One region of the Arthrobacter sp. USHLN218 genome, then DNA from elsewhere that is predicted to be linked to it. Evidence: predicted binding sites of a transcription regulator. Region 1 holds the regulator's gene; the other holds the start of a gene.
What was found. The regulator LexA, encoded in region 1, represses DNA repair genes until DNA is damaged. The targets are predictions, from matches to a motif close to TCGAACANNTGTTCGA.
Positions count from the first base shown of each region.

Region 2: WFH44_RS13500 (HNH endonuclease signature motif containing protein) is a predicted target of LexA. The motif match lies at 5,930-5,945, and genes of this name have one in related genera.

Region 1 is NZ_JBBCYT010000001.1:765,379-773,678, forward strand. Features, by position in the region: gene miaA (tRNA (adenosine(37)-N6)-dimethylallyltransferase MiaA) at 1-19, shown strand, start outside; gene dapF (diaminopimelate epimerase) at 19-951, shown strand; gene WFH44_RS03375 (class I SAM-dependent methyltransferase) at 941-1,561, opposite strand; gene hflX (GTPase HflX) at 1,965-3,515, shown strand; gene WFH44_RS03385 (ATP-dependent DNA helicase) at 3,562-5,517, shown strand; gene lexA (transcriptional repressor LexA) at 5,536-6,297, opposite strand; gene WFH44_RS03395 (LysM peptidoglycan-binding domain-containing protein) at 6,552-6,917, shown strand; gene WFH44_RS03400 (histidinol-phosphate transaminase) at 6,988-8,082, shown strand; gene hisB (imidazoleglycerol-phosphate dehydratase HisB) at 8,158-8,300, shown strand, end outside.
Region 2 is NZ_JBBCYT010000005.1:240,211-248,510, reverse strand. Features, by position in the region: gene WFH44_RS13525 (ABC transporter permease) at 1-49, shown strand, start outside; gene WFH44_RS13520 (ABC transporter permease) at 46-933, shown strand; gene WFH44_RS13515 (ABC transporter ATP-binding protein) at 930-2,600, shown strand; gene WFH44_RS13510 (serine hydrolase domain-containing protein) at 2,711-3,874, shown strand; gene WFH44_RS13505 (GMC family oxidoreductase) at 3,992-5,533, opposite strand; gene WFH44_RS13500 (HNH endonuclease signature motif containing protein) at 5,958-7,559, shown strand; gene WFH44_RS13495 (MFS transporter) at 7,842-8,300, shown strand, end outside.

The DNA.
Region 1 (8,300 bases):
CGTCGATAAGCTTGGATAGTGACCGAATCTTCCTCCGCTGTACTGCGTTCCCTGACCGGCCTGGCCTTTTCCAAGGGCCATGGCACCGGCAACGACTTCGTGCTGGTTGCCGACCCCAATGGGGAACACCAGATCAACTCTGCTGCAGTTTCCGTGCTGTGCGACCGCCACCAGGGCATCGGCGGCGACGGCCTCATCCGCGCAGTCCGTTCCGAGCACCTTCCGGAAGGGCGGGAACTGCTTGACGCGGTTCCCGAGGCCGAGTGGTTCATGGATTACCGCAACGGGGACGGGTCGGTCTCGGAAATGTGCGGCAATGGTGTGCGCGTCTTCGTGCATTTCCTGCTTGACCAGGGTCTGGCCGACCTCGCGGAGGGCAAGTCCCTGGCTATCGGCACGCGTGCGGGCGTCAAGGTCATCAGCCGTTCGGAAGATGGCTACGCCGTGGATATGGGCCCGTGGGAGTTCATCTATCCGGACCAGGCCGCCGCAAAAGCCACGGACTCCGTCGTGAATGCGGCGGGCCTTGAGGTGCCCCGGCCCGCCTTGAGCATCAGCATGGGCAACCCGCACACTGTGGTCGCGCTGGCCGAGCTCGCCGAACTGGCCGCCACCGGGCTGTACGAAGCGCCGGAGGTCGAGCCGAAGCCGGTCAACGGAACCAACGTCGAATTCGTGGTGCCGGCCGAACCGCTGGTCCACAATGGCGCCGGACATATCACCATGCGCGTGCACGAACGCGGCGTCGGAGAGACACAATCGTGCGGAACCGGCGCCTGCGCCTCCGCCGTCGCCATCCGCTACTGGGCGGGCTCCGGTGCGCCGGACGACTGGCGGGTCAACGTCCCCGGCGGCACCGTGAACGTACGCTTCTTCGTCGCCGATGACGGGCGGGAACATGTCGAACTGAGCGGGCCCGCCACCCTCGTGGCACGGGGAGTTATTGCGTAGCAGCCGCGCGGCGGATCCGGAGGATCCGGAAGGCCTTGGCGGTGCTTTCGCGGCTGACCCGGAACTCGGTCGGCAGTTCGGCCGCGAGCCAGCGCTGCAGGGAGTCCGAACCGAGGTTCTTCTGCACGACCAGCCAGGCGCTGCCCCCTGGCGCCAGGCGGGGGAGCCAGAGCATCAGCAGGTCATGCAGTTCGCTCTTGCCGATTCGGATTGGCGGATTCGACCAGATGGCGTCGAAGCGCAGCTCGGGGTCCACCTCCTCGGGCAGGCAGGCCCGGACGTTGTTCAGCTCCAGGGTCTGCGCATTGTCGTTGGTCAATGCGGTGCAGCGGGTGTTGACATCGACCGCCGTCACCGATGCAGCAGGTGACTTAAGGCCCAGCGTCAGCGCGATCGGGCCCCAGCCGCAGCCGATATCCAGCAGATTGCCGGTCGACGGCGGGGCGGGGACCTCGGCCAGCAGCACGGCCGTGCCTTTATCGATTCCGTCGGGACTGAAGATGCCGTTCGACGTCGTCAAATGCCGGACCTGACCGTCGAGTTCGACGGTCAGCGGTTTACGTATTTCCGGTTTGCCCGGCTCGGCGCTGAAGTAATGATCGGTGGCCATAATCCGCCAGACTAGTGCGCCCTCGGCGGAATTTGTATCTAGGCCTGCCTAAGCCACGTGTGGAGCCTGTTATGCTGGACGGCATGGCAATCAAGTGACTGCGGCAGTCTAGGCCGGCTTCGGCCCGCACCAGACGCCGCTCCCGTTGAGCCCGGCTCCGGGACCGGTAGGCACCACTACCGCGAACCAACCTGTCATTCCCGTGCGTTCCCTTGGCTGCAACCGCGCCTGCACCTCTTTGCGTCCTGGGCGCATCGCCGCTGCATGGCTCCGGATCACCGCATCAGGGACCGCCTTCCCCGTCAGGAGGATACACATGACCCGACAACAACCACCGCACGCAAACCACCCCCGCACAGCAGCGGAGGACTACCATAGATCTACAGACCTTCCGAAGGAGAGCATGACCAACAGCAGCGCCGGCCAGCCGGCAGAGGAACCGGAACTGACCCCGGAGGAAATCCAGGCGGTCATCGACCGGATTCTGGCCAAGGACTCCGCAGCCCGCACCAAGACCGGCAGCGGTTTCCGGGGCAAGGCACAGGCCATCTCCACGCTTGACGAAGAGCATTCGGAATTCGACGGCGAGCAGCAGGACCTCCAGGAGCGGCGCGCCTTGCGGCGCGTGGCCGGGCTGTCGACGGAGCTGGCAGACGTCACCGAGGTCGAATACCGCCAGCTCCGGCTGGAGCGGGTCGTCCTGGCCGGCTTGTGGACCGAGGGAACGGCCGCGGACGCGGACAATTCCCTGCGCGAACTGGCTGCACTGGCCGAGACCGCCGGGTCGGAGGTTCTCGACGGCGTCGTCCAGCGGCGCCTGAAGCCGGACCCCGGAACATTCCTGGGATCGGGCAAGGCGCAGGAGCTGCGGGACATCGTCATGTCCACGGGGGCTGACACGGTGATTGTCGATAGTGAGCTGTCGCCATCGCAGCGGCGCGGTCTTGAAGACATCGTCAAGGTCAAGGTCATTGACCGCACCGCCCTGATCCTCGATATTTTCGCGCAGCATGCCAAGAGCCGCGAGGGCAAGGCCCAGGTCGAGCTCGCACAGCTGGAATACCTGCTGCCGCGCCTGCGTGGCTGGGGCGAGAGTATGTCCCGCCAGGCCGGCGGCCGCGTAGGCGCGGCCGGCGGAGGTATCGGTTCCCGTGGCCCCGGCGAAACCAAGATCGAGCTGGACCGGCGGCGCATCCGCACGCGTATGGCCAAACTTCGGCGGGAGATCGCCGGTATGAAGCCGGCGCGGGAGACCAAACGGGCCAACCGCAAGCGAAACGCCGTGCCGTCGGTCGCAATTGTCGGCTACACGAACGCGGGCAAGTCCTCGCTGCTTAACCGGCTGACCAACGCGGGCGTCCTCGTGGAGAACGCGCTGTTCGCGACCCTCGACCCGACGGTCCGCAAGGCCGAAACTTCGGACGGGCTTGGCTACACGCTGGCGGACACCGTCGGCTTCGTCCGCTCGCTGCCCACGCAGCTTGTGGAAGCCTTCCGGTCGACTCTTGAGGAAGCAGCCGATGCGGACCTGATCCTGCACGTGGTGGACGCTTCCCACCCCGATCCTGAAGGCCAGATCGCGGCGGTCCGCGAGGTGCTGACGGAAGTGGACGCGCGCAAGATTCCCGAGATCGTCGTGCTCAACAAGGCCGACGCCGCTGATCCGTTCGTCATCGAACGGCTTCGGCAGCGGGAACCGCGGCATGTCGTGGTCTCGGCCCGCACCGGGCAGGGCATTCCCGAACTGCTGCAGGCCATCAGCGACGGCATTCCGCGGCCCACTGTCAAGCTCGAACTCCTGATTCCTTATGACCGTGGCGACGTCGTCAGCCGGCTGCACAGCCCGGACGCGGAGATCCTGTCGATGAACCATGGCGAGGAGGGCACCGAGCTCGAAGTCATGGTCAGGGAGGGCCTGGCGGCCGAACTCGAGGCCTTCATCCGGCGTGGCTGAGGAACAGGCGGAGGCCCTGCGCCTGCTCGACGTTGCCGTGCAGGCGATGGGCGGGCAGGACCGCCAGGGCCAGCATGATATGGCTGGCCGGGTCGATACGGCGTTTCGGCGGCGCGAACATCTGCTGGTCCAGGCGGGCACGGGAACGGGCAAGTCCTTGGCCTACCTAATTCCGCTGATCGTGCACGCGCTGGAGAGCGAGAAACCGGCGATCGTCGCGACTGCCACGCTCGCCCTGCAGTCCCAGATCGTCAAGCGGGACCTGCCTCGGCTGCTGGAAGCCATCGCCGATGAGCTGCCGCGGCCGATCGATGCCGCCTTGCTCAAGGGCCGCAACAACTACCTGTGCCTGCACAAGATCGACGGCGGGTTCCCGGCGGACGATGCTCCGGAGGCGCTCTTCGATCTCGCCGAAGAGACCGTTCCGCATCCGGCGCCGGCCCCCGGGCCGACCACCGCCCTGGGACAGGAAATCAAGCGGCTGCGGGCCTGGGCAGAGGAGACCGGCACGGGGGACCGGGACGAAATCGTGCCCGGAGTCAGCGACCGGGCCTGGCGGCAGGTCTCCGTGAGCGCCATGGAGTGCCTCGGCGCCCAGCGGTGTCCGGTCGCGGCGGAATGCTTCAGTGAGCGTGCCCGGATGCATGCGGCCGAGGCCGACGTAGTGATCACCAATCATGCGATGTTGGCCATCAACGCGTTCGAGGGGCTGGCCGTCCTGCCGGACTACGACTTCGTTGTTATTGACGAGGCCCATGAGCTGCAGGACCGCGTGACGGGGGCGGTCTCGGGACAACTCTCGGCGGCCATGATCACGGCCGCCGCCTCCAGTGCCCGCAAGCACACGGCGATCAGCGTCGATGCGCTGAACACCGCGGCCAAGAGCTTCGAAGCGGCGTTCGACCAGGTTCCGTCCGGACTCATGGCGGCCGGCCTGCGGCCCGAGCAGGAACTGGCGCTGACCCAGCTGCGTGAGGCGGCTCGAACGGCACTGTCGGACTCCAAGCCCGATGGCTCGGGCGCGGTGGACGGCGGCAGGCAGATGGCAAGGTCGCGGCTGGCAGCAATTCTGGAGCTATGCGACCGGGTAGTTTCCACCGCCCAGAGCCGGGAGGTCCTGTGGATCACCCGTCCGAGCAGCTTCACGCCGGGCAGCGGTTACGGACCCCCGGACGAAACGCTTCCGCCGATGCTGAACGTTGCGCCGCTGTCGGTGGCTTCCAGGCTTCGCGAGGGGCTGTTCGAGGGCCACACGGTCGTCCTCACATCCGCGACCCTCGCCATCGGCAGCGCATTCGACGCCGTCGCCGGCTCCCTGGGCCTGCTGGGCGAAGGAGCGCCGAAGTACAGCAGCGCGGACGTCGGGAGCCCGTTCAACTACCCGAAGCAGGGCGTGCTGTATGTGGCTTCCCACTTGCCCAAGCCGGGCCGAGGGACAAGCCCCGAACAGTTGGATGAGCTCGAAGCGCTGCTGCGCGCCTCCAACGGGGGTGCTCTCGGGCTCTTCTCGTCGCGGCGCGCTGCCGAGGAAGCCGCCGCGGAGATGCGCGAGCGGCTGCCCTTCACGATCCTTTGCCAGGGCGAGTCGTCCATGGCTGCGCTGGTCCGGCAATTCTCGAGCGAACCGAATACCTGCCTGTTCGGGACGATGACGCTGTGGCAGGGGGTCGACGTGCCGGGAGAGGCCTGCCGCCTGGTGGTTATCGACAGGATTCCCTTCCCGCGGCCGGATGATCCGCTGATGACTGCCCGTACGCGGGCCGTGTCGCAGGCAGGCGGGAATGGTTTCATGACCATTTCGGCCACGCACGCCGCCGTCCGGCTCGCCCAAGGCGCCGGACGGCTCATCCGCGCTGCGGGGGACCGGGGCATGGTGGCTGTGCTCGATTCGAGACTGGCCAATGCCCGGTACGGTGGCTTCCTCAGGGCGGCGCTGCCGCCGTTCTGGTCGACGAAGGACCGGGCGACGGCGCTCCAGATCCTGCAGCGCCTGGCGGGCTAAGGGCCCGCCGGGCAGCGGCTAGAGGGCGCGCATCACCGAAACGACCTTGCCCATGATCGTCGCGCTGTCGCCGAGGATCGGTTCGTACTGGGTGTTCTGCGGCAGCAGCCAGGTGTGGCCATCCCGCTGCCGGAAGGTCTTGACGGTAGCTTCGTCGTCCAGCAGCGCGGCCACGATCTCGCCGTTGACGGCGCTCGGCTGCCGGCGGACGACGACCCAGTCGCCGTCGCAGATAGCCGCATCGATCATGGAATCGCCGGAGACCTTGAGCATGAACAGCTCGCCGTGTCCTACGAGCTGCCGGGGCAGGGGCATGACGTCCTCGACGACCTGGTCCGCCAGGATGGGGCCGCCCGCGGCGATCCTGCCGACCAGCGGAACGATCGCCGTGTCGGAAGCCGTGGCCAGTTCCGACACCGACAGGCCGCCAGTGCTGCGGAGTTTGTCCGGTTCGGCCACGCCTTCGATCTCAATCGCGCCCGTCTCGAGCGTCAGCGGCGTCAGGACCTCCATGGCCCTGGGGCGCTTGGGATCGCGGCGGATATATCCGAGCTTCTCCAGTTGCGCGAGCTGATGCGTGACGCTGGAGAGGCTGGCGAGCCCGACGGTGTCGCCGATCTCGCGCATCGACGGCGGGTAGCCCTTGGCGCTGATGGAACGCTGGATGCTCTCGAGGATCTTCTTCTGGCGGGGCGTCAGGCTCTTGGGGGACGCACCCGCGCGCCTGCGTGCGCTTCCCGTGCCGGCGGTACCTGAAGTAGCTGCACTCTTCCTCGACATGAACTGGCCCCGGTTCTCTATCCGGCCACCCGGGCTAGCCAGGGTGGCCGGTCCAATGTTGTCAGTGGCAGGTGATGCACTCAGGCATGGCCGCCATTTCTTCAAGCCTAGGGCAGCCACAGCACGATCTCAAACATTTATTCGATCGAGTCTCGACAATATTCGATCACAAGTGCTACAAATGGAATCCGACAGTTCGAATATGCGTTCGAAACAACTGATGCATACGCACGCGGAACGGGAAGGTACCCCTCATGTCTGCTCAGCTCGCCCCGCACGTCGCCCCGCACGCTCTGTTGGGCTCGACGCCCGCGCTGCGGCTTACCCGCCGCGGCCGCCTGGTGCTCATCGGGTTGCCCCTGATGCTTGGCGCCGCCGTCCTGCTGACCCTGGTCGGCTTCTTCACGGCACCGGCCTTGGCGAGCTCGGGACCTGGCCTCGGCCCCGGCCGCACCGTGTCGGTCGCCGTCGCTCCCGGCCAGACGCTCTGGGATGTGGCCGTGCTGGCAGCGCCGGACCGACACCCGCACGATGTCATTGCGGAGATCCAGCAGCTGAACAACCTGCCGGATTCGGTCGTCCGTGCCGGGCAGCGGCTGTTCGTCCCGCTGGGGGACTAGGGACTGTAATAAGAGCCGCTCCGGCAGGCCCGATTCCTGCCCCGGGCCTGCCGGAGCTTAAGCTGGTCAGGTGAACGACCAGCTGGATCTACTCAACCGACTGCCCCTGCGTAACAACCTGCGCGGACTGACTCCGTACGGAGCTCCGCAACTCGACGTTCCCGTGCTCCTCAACGTCAACGAGAATACGCATGGACTGCCTCATGAGGTTGCGGACGCGATAGCGGCGCGCGTCCAATCGGCGGTGGCGGGTCTGAACCGCTACCCGGACCGCGAATTCACGGAGTTGCGGGAGGCGCTGGCCAAGTACCTCGGCCACGGGCTTTCCGCGGGGAACATGTGGGCCGCGAACGGATCCAACGAGGTGCTGCAGCAGATCCTGCAGGCCTTCGGCGGCCCGGGCCGGCGTTTGCTGAGTTTTCCTCCCACCTACTCGATGTATCCGCTCCTTGCCAGCGGCACTGACACGGAATACGTGACTGCCCGCCGCGGCGCCGACTTCGGGCTGACGGCCGGCCAGGCAGCCAAGGCTGTCCGCGATACCGCGGCCAACATTGTCGTCCTATGCTCGCCGAACAATCCGACCGGAACCGCGCTCGGGCTCGATGTCGTCGAAGCTGTCTACGAAGCAGGCGAAGCGAGCCAGGCGATTGTCATCGTCGATGAAGCGTATGCGGAATTTGCCCATGTCGGTACTGACAGTGCCCTGACGCTGCTGCCGGGCAGGGAGCGGCTGATCGTCTCGCGGACGATGAGCAAGGCCTTTGCCCTTGCCGGCGCCCGCGTCGGCTATCTTGCGGCAGCTCCCCAGATTGCGGATGCCCTCCGGCTGGTGCGGCTCCCTTACCACCTCTCGGCCGTCACCCAGGCGACCGCATTGGCGGCTCTCGACCACGCCGACGCACTGCTCGCCAATGTCGAGGAGATCAAGGGCCAGCGGGATCGCATCGTCAGTGAGCTGGCGTCGCTCGGGCTGCAGCCCGCGCCGTCGGACTCAAATTTCGTTTTCTTCGGCGGCCTGAAGGACCCGCATAAGGTCTGGCAGGGACTGCTGGACGCCGGCGTGCTGATCCGCGATGTCGGCATCGCCGGGCACCTGCGCGTCACTGCCGGCACCGAGGCCGAGACCACCGCCTTCCTGGACCGGCTGCGGGAACTGCTCTGAGCTTCGGTCTTCTAGACTGATAGGTGCGGGTTCCCAGTCAACCCGCAATGACCACTTTTGCCACAAAGGAATTCCATGACCACGGATATCGCCACCACTGCACGCACAGCACGCCTCGAACGCACCACCAGCGAGTCGTCGGTGCTGGTTGAGCTGAACCTGGACGGCACCGGTCAGTCCGACATCAGCACCACTGTCCCGTTCTACGACCATATGCT
Region 2 (8,300 bases), on a different contig from region 1:
CGTCGGCATCCTGACCAATCCGAAGCTACGCACCGGGGGTGCCCGATGACCGCCATTGATTCGCCCCAGCTCGTGACCAAAGAAACCAAGGCGCCGCCCGGGCTGCTCCGCCGGCTGGTGGCACAGCGCCAGGCGAAGATCGGGATCGGGCTGACCGCCGCCGTCGTACTTTTGGCCCTGCTGGGACCGGTACTCCTGCCTCTGGTCACGGGCTTCACCAGCACCGAGTTCACCGGGCGGCCGTTCCAGCCGGACGGCGTGTTCGGCACCGACAACCTGGGCCGCGACGTCCTCAGCCGCTTCCTCGACGGCGGGCTGCGCCTGCTGGCCTACTCCGCGCTGGCGACGCTGCTGGGCATGGTGCTCGGCGTGCTGGCGGGGATGACGGCGGCGTACCAGGGCGGCCGGGTGGACAGCCTGATCATGCGCAGCAATGATGTCCTGCTGGCGCTGCCGTCTCTGGTCTTCGCGCTGCTGGCCATCACGGTCCTGGGGCCGGAGGGCTGGGTGCTGGTGGCCGTCATCGGCATCACGCACGCGCCGCGGATCGCCCGGGTCACCCGCTCGGCCACCGTGGACGTCATCACCGAGGACTTCATCCGCGCCGCCGAGATGTACGCCGTGCCGCGCTGGAAGATCCTGGTGCAGGACGTGCTGCCGAACATCACCGGCCCGCTCATGGTGGAGCTGGGCCTGCGCATGACCTACTCGATCGGCGCGGTGGCGTCCCTATCCTTCCTGGGCCTGGGCATGCAGCCGCCGACGGCGGACTGGGGCCTGATGATCAACGAGAACCGGATCGCGCTGGTGGTCCAGCCGTGGGGCGTCATCCTGCCGGTCCTCGCCATCGCCGTCCTGACCGTCGGCATCAACCTGATCACCGATTCGCTGGCCCGCGCGGCGGCGAACGCGAACGTGGGAGCAAGCAAATGAGCACGTCCCTGCAGGATCCGATCAGAACGGCAGTCCTCAGCGCCTCCGGCCTCAGGATCGCCACCACGGCAGGCAAGGAGATCCTGCACGACGTCTCCTTCGAACTGCAGCCCGGGAAGATTCTCGCCCTCGTGGGCGAGTCCGGTTCGGGAAAAACGACGGCGGGGCTCGCCTGCCTGGGCCACTTCAGGGCCGGGTTGAAGCACACCGGCGGCGAGATCCGGGTGAACGGTGCCGGTCCGTCGTCGAACATCCTGGACCTGCCGGAACCGGAACGCCGGAAGCTGCGCGGCGGCGTCATTTCCTACGTCCCGCAGGATCCGGCGCTGTCGTTGAATCCGGCGATGCGGATCGGCGACCAGATCATCGAGGTGCTGCAGGTGCAGGGCCACGGTAGTTCGGACGCGGAGCGCCGCGCGCGGACGGCCGAGGTGCTGGCCGAGGTGGGACTGGACAACAGCACCGCCTACCAGCGCCGCTACCCGCACCAGCTTTCCGGCGGGCAGCAGCAGCGCGTCGGCATCGCGATGGCGTTCGCGTGCCGGCCCAGCGTCATTGTGCTGGACGAGCCGACCACCGGCCTCGACGTCACTACGCAGGCGCTGGTGCTGCAGACCATCGGCCAGCTGGCCGAGCTGCACAACGTCGCCGGGCTCTACATCACCCATGACCTGGCGGTGGTGGCGAAGATTGCCGACGAGGTGGTGGTTATGCTCTCCGGCGAGGTGGTGGAGCAGGGGCCCACCGAGCAGGTGCTATACCAGCCGCAGCACGAGTACACGCGGAAGCTGCTCGACTCGGTGCCGGACCTGGCCGGCAAGCGCCGGGTCGGGCGGACCTCCGTGATTACCGGGGAGCAGCCGGTGGTTGCTCCCCGGCAGGTGGCGGCCGTGGAGGACGCGGACCGGGACGCATCCGCCACTCTCCTGGAAGTCTCCGGCCTGCGCCTGGCCTACGGCAGCAACCAGATCCTGGACGGCATCAGCTTTACGCTGGCGCCGGGCGAATCCATGATGCTCCTCGGCGAATCGGGCTCCGGCAAGACGACGCTCTCCCGCTGCGTCGCGGGGCTCAACGACGACTACTCGGGCGAGGTCCGGCTCTCCGGCGACACCCTGTCCGCCGGTACCAGGGCGCGCACCGCCGAGCAGCGCCAGCGTATCCAGTACGTTTTCCAGAGCCCGTTCTCCTCGCTGAACCCGCGGCGGACCATCTGCGAATCCGTCGAGGTGCCGCTGCAGATGTCCGGCAAGATGGGCCGCAAGGAACGGCGGCGCCGGGTGCTCGAGGCGCTGGACCAGGTCCGGCTCGGCAGCAGCTACCTGGACCGCCGCCCCGGCGACCTCAGCGGCGGCGAGCGCCAGCGCGCGGCGATTGCCCGGGCGCTGGTCAACGCGCCGTCGCTGCTGGTCTGCGACGAGGTCACGTCCGCGCTGGACGTCTCGGTACAGGCGTCCATTATCGACCTGCTGCGCACCCTCCAGCACGAGACGAAGATGTCGATGCTCTTCGTCACGCACAACATCGCGCTCGCCCGGCACATCTCGCAGCGCATGGCCATCCTGCAGCACGGGCAGATCGTGGAGTCCGGCAGCACTGACGAAGTGCTGGAACATCCCCGGCACGAGTACACGCAGGAGCTGCTGGCCAACGTCCCGACGTTCTGACCCGCCGGCAGGAAGTTCCGACCCGCCCACGCGCAGTCCTGACCTACCCACAACACCGCGCCCACCTGCGCATTGTTCTGACCGAGTGCACTTGTTTGAAAAGGAGAATCGTGGACCTGGATTTTGAGAGCCATAACGACGGCGGCCTGCCGCCAGCTGGGTTTGCCGGCCTGCGGGAGGTTTTCGCCCGGCATCTGGCGGCAGCGCAGGGCGGCATGGCGTTCTGCGTGTACCGGCGCGGTGAACCGCTGGCCCGCTTCTACGGCGGCAGCACTACGAGACGCACAGCCCCGACGGCCGAAGTGGAGGAAGCCTGGAGCCCGAAGACCATGGCGGTCATGTTCTCCGGCACCAAGGGCGTGGTCGCCACAGTGGCGGCAATGCTGGTGGACCGCGGCATGCTCGACGTCCGCAAGCGCGTGGCCGAGTATTGGCCCGAGTTCGCGGCCGGCGGCAAGGAAGCCGTTACCGTCGCGCAGCTGCTCAGCCACACCGTCGGCCTGCCCTACGTGGACCCCGAGCCCGAGGGCGACGACCCGCAGCTGGACAACGCCGGAAACGCCCGCGCCCTCGCCGCCCAGACGCCGCTCTGGGAACCCGGCAGAAAGGTGGCCTATCACGCCGCGACCTACGGCTACCTGATGACCGAGGTCTTCCGCCGGGCCACGGGCAAGCCGGTCGGACAGCTCATCGCCGAGCTCATCCGCGAGCCCCTCGGCCTGGAGATCTACCTCGGCCTGCCGGCGGAGCTCGATCCCCGCGTGGCCACGGTCTTCCGCTCCGACAGCTATGCCATCAGCACCTTCCTGCAGGATCCGGAGCGGCGCAAGATCGTCGAGCGCATGTACCGGAACCTGGTGGACCCGGATAAGGACCCGTTCAACAGCATCGGCATGCGCCGGGGCGAGATGTCCGCCGGCGGCGGCATCGGAACCGCCGATGCCATGGCCAACCTCTACTCGCGTCTTGCCGATCCGGCCGGCGGAGTGGTCAGCCCGCCGGCGCTGGCCGACGCCACCACCACCTGGTCGGAGGGAGTCGACGCGATCAACGACAGGCCCCTGCGCTTTGGCCTCGGCTACGAACTCGCCGACCCCATCGGAACCTATGGGCCTGTCGCGCCCGCCTTCGGCCATTCCGGCGCCGGCGGCGGACTCCACGGCGCCTGGCCCGGCAAGAACGTCGGCTTCTCCTTCCTGACCAACGAGATGCTCGCCGAGAACCAGGACCGGCGGGCGAAGGACCTGCTCGCAGAACTGGCCAAGCTCGTCTGACGGCGAGCCGGAAGGCGGGAGATCCCCTCACGAAAAAACCGTCGTCGTGATAGCACTGCGGGCCCGCCGGAACAACCGGCGGGCCCGCAGTTTTAGCCCCCTAGAGCACCGTGAGGCCTAGGCCTCGGTGCCGGCGGGGATGCCGGTGATGAATTCGGCGGCTTTTTCGCCGATGAGCACCGAGGGGGCGTTGGTGTTGCCGGTGGGGACGAGCGGCATGATGGAGGCGTCGGCGATGCGGATGCCGGCCAGGCCGCGGACCTTGAGGCTGCGGGGGTCGACGACGGCGAGCTCGTCCAGGCCCATCTTGCAGGTGCCGACCTGGTGGTGGTAGGTCACGGCGGTTTCGCGGACGTAGCGCTCCAGGTCTTCGTCGCTGTCGGAGTACTCGGTTCCGGGGTAGACCTCTTCGGGTCCCCACTCGGCCAGCGCCGCGGTGCGGCCCATCTCACGGCACTGCCGGACCGAGGCGACCAGGGCGCGGACGTCCTCCTCCGCGGTGAGCGCTCCGAGGTCGATCTGGATCGGGTCCTCCGGGTTGGGGCCGGAGAGCGTGATCTCGCCGCGGCTGAGCGGGCGGACGATTCCGCCGATGAGCGAGAAGCCGTTCTCCGGGCCCGTCATGTCGTCCAGGAAGTACATCGGGACGGAGAAGTGGATCGGCTGCGTGTCCGGCACGGCCAGGTCCGGGCTGCTCTTCCAGAAGTGGTGGACCTCGGCCGGGGCGACCTCGGGCGCGGGGACCTCCTTCTTGGTCGTCGTGTAGATGACCGGCGAGAGCAGGTGGTCGTGCAGGTTCTTGCCGACGCCGCGCAGGTCCAGCACCGGCTCGATGCCTGCCTCGCGCAGTTCCTCGGCCGGGCCGATGCCGGAGCGCAGCAGCAGCTCGGGCGAGTTGATCGCGCCGGCGGCGAGCACCGTCTCGCCCGCGGTCAGCCGGTGCAGCTGGCCGTCCTTCTCGTATTCGATGCCGGTGACGGTGCCGTCCTCGATGAGCAGGCGGCGGACGTGCGCGTTGGTGATCAGCGTGAGGTTCTCGTGGCCGACGACGGGCTTGAGGTAGGCGTGCCAGGTGTTGAAGCGCTTGCGGTTGCGGATGTTGAGCTGCATCTGGGAGACGCCTTCGACGTCGCCGGAGTTGTAGTCCTCGTTGAGCTTCACGCCGACTTCCTGCGCGGCCTCGAGGATGTCGTTCTGGACCGGGTTGCGCGGGTACTCCTTCACCACATCAAGCAGGCCGGAACCGCCGCGCGTATCGGAGGCACCGCCGTCGTACGTTTCAATGGCCTTGAAGACCGGAAGGACGTCCTCCCAGTTCCAGCCCGGGCAGCCCAGGTACGCCCAGGTGTCATAGTCCTGCTTGGCGCCGCGGACCCAGATGGTGGCGTTAAGGGCGTGCGAGCCGCCGGTGACCTTGCCGCGCGGCAGGTGCAGGCGGCGGCCGACGCAGCCTTCCTGCTCTGTGGTGTAGTAGTCCCAGTCCTCGGGGCCATGCCAGAGCGAGCCGAGCGCGAACACATCGTGGATCGCCGGGTTGGTGTCCTCGCCGCCGGCCTCCAGCACCGCCACGGTCTTCCCCGCGTTAATCAGCCTGCGGGCGAGGACCGAACCGGCCGAACCGGCGCCGACCACAATGTAATCCAACTCGTTGACTGCCATCTTTGAACTCCCAACGTTGAGGTGATGCGGCTCACGCAATTACTGACCCTTCAGTCTGTAATGCGACCGCCCGGGACGGCTTGGATATCAGCGCACGGCGCATGGAAACGGGCGCACTCAACGCGCCGCCCGATCCCTATACAGCCGACATAGCTCGCCCACACTTTTGCGGGACGCTGACACGACAACCTTCCGGCGACCCTGCGGTCCCCGGTGACCTTGATCAGTGCAGGGGCAGGAAACGACACAATCCACCGCACTGCGTGGATTTTTGGCACGCTGATCCCGGCGCGATCGCAGGGGTTTTGCGGCTGTCAGCCTTACTATTCCGTCTGATTCAATGCACCTTTGGAACGCCGTTTCCTGTCCTACACACAGTCCTTTTTTGGATGCATCTCGAATACGCCTTCGATAGCGTTAATTCATGGCAATCGCATCGTTCGAAGCGCAGCAGGAAGCCCCCGGCTTCCTCGCTTCCATGCGCTGCGCGTTGCAGGAATTTGCCGTCACCTTTCGCCAAGATGCGGCCCTACAGGATCCGCGAGAACTGGCAGAGTGCGTGGCGCTCGTCGAGGACCTCTCAAGGACTGTCGAGCAACTGCAGATAACTGGCGCGCATGCCGTCGACCAACAGAATGTCGCGGCGTTGCTCGGCCGCGACCCGAATAACCCGGAGTCGAAGTCCGAGTTCCGCGACACTTTGGATTACCTCCGCGCCCGGCTGCGCATCAGCCGGAGCGAAGCCAACCGCAGGGTTCGCCTAGGCGCCGGCACGATGCCGCAAACCCTCATCAGTGGCGGCGAAGCGCCGCCGAAGTACGAACACTTGGCAGCGGGGTTGGCTGAATCGGAAATCGATGGCAAGGCCGCAACGCTCATCCACGACACACTGGAACGGGTCCGTCCCGTCGCTTCCCCTGAGGACTTCGCTGCGATGGAGCAGCAACTGACCCGGCAGGCCGCCGAGTCAGATCTGGACACACTGCGCGTCATAACCAGGACATGGGAAGCCGCCATCGACTCGAACGGCCGGGAGCCGAATACGGAACAATTGGCCGCCCAGCAGGGTGTCTTCGTCAAACCGAAGCGCTGGGGCCTCAACAGGTTCGAAGTCGTTGCGACCGACGAACAGTACGAACACCTGATCACCGCCATGAACACGCACACGAACCCGCGCCTGCGCAAGACGTTCACGGCCGAAGGCGACTCCTCGGCGGCGCAGGACGCCGGCGTGGAAGCGGATGACCGCCCGGCCCCCGACTGGCCGATGCCTACCCGCCCCCAACAGTTGCTGCAAGGCCTCGTCGGGTCCTGCCGGATCGCGCTCTCTACGGACGAGCTTCCCGCCACCGGCGGCCACCGCCCGCAGGTCATGGTCAACATCGACTACAACGACCTTGTATCCGGCATCGGCAGCTCAGGGCAGGCCGTCTTCGGCGGAATGATCACACCTCAGACAGCCCGCAAAATCGCCTGCGACTCCGACCTCATTCCCCTCGTCCTCGGCGGAAAGGGCGAAGTCCTGGACGTCGGACGCGCCCAACGCCTGTTCACACCGGCCCAACGACGGGCACTCGTTGCACGCGACAAAGGCTGCGCCTTTCCCGGCTGCACCATGCCAGCGCACTGGACCGAAGCCCATCACATCCGGTTCTGGAAAAAGCACAAGGGGCGGACATCAGTGGCAAACGGCGTCTTGCTTTGCTCGTTCCATCACCACCTGGTTCACGCGGAAGACTGGACGATCGAATCGATCGAGGGGATACCGTGGTTCATCCCACCCGCCTACATCGACCCGTCCCAGGTGCCACGACGCAACCGCTACCGGCATGTGCCTGCCCTGAAACGCGGCGGACAACTCGGTGCCGGGGCTCCGCAGGAAGACGAGCGGAGCCTGACCATGGACGGACGTCTCCCGTTGACCGCTGCCTCGGGCTCATCCATCCAGCCATCGGCCGGACCGCCCGAGGGCTGGAGCCGCCCCTTCGGCGACGGGCCGCTGCAGCCGGATACGCCTCCTTGGTAGAAACGCACAGCAGCGCCCGTTTCGCCGGGCCCTCCTGGTTGGGATGTCGATATAGCCCAAAAAACCCTTGTTCGTTGCCTGCATCACACCATACATTGTCTTTTGGGATCCCAAAACGGGATCCCAAAAGACTCTCGCGTCATAGGTTCCGGTTCCGGGCGCTCAACGAATTAGATGCCGCTCGCATGTTCCTGGTGACCTGCCCGCTAACTCCTAATCGAAGGAGAAGAAGTGTCCCTTCAAAACACTCGGACTGAGAGCTCGGCACCCGAGCGGTCGAAGGTGCAACGTCGCACCAACGTCCGCTGGAAGCTGTTCCTGCTGCTGCTCCTCCTCGTCACCGTCAACTACATCGACCGCGGCTCCATCTCGGTGGCGCTGCCCATCATCCAGAAGGAATTCAACCTCTCCCCCGAACTCGTCGGTCTACTGCTCTCAGCCTTCTTCTGGACCTATGCGCTGATGCAAATACCGGTCGGCTGGCTCATCGACCGGTTCGGACCGCGCAAAATGGTCACCGCATCCTGCGTCGGATGGGGCGCCGCAACGGCAGCATCCGGCCTCGCTGGCGGCTTCGCCAGCATGTTCATTGCCAGGATGGCCATCGGCGTGACCGAGGCAGGCGTCATGCCCGCCGGCGGCAAGCTCAATGCGCTCTGGATGCATTCGAAGGAGCGCGGCCGGGGTGCCACGATCCTCGACGCAGGTGCGCCGCTGGGCGCCGGCGTGGGCGGTATCGTC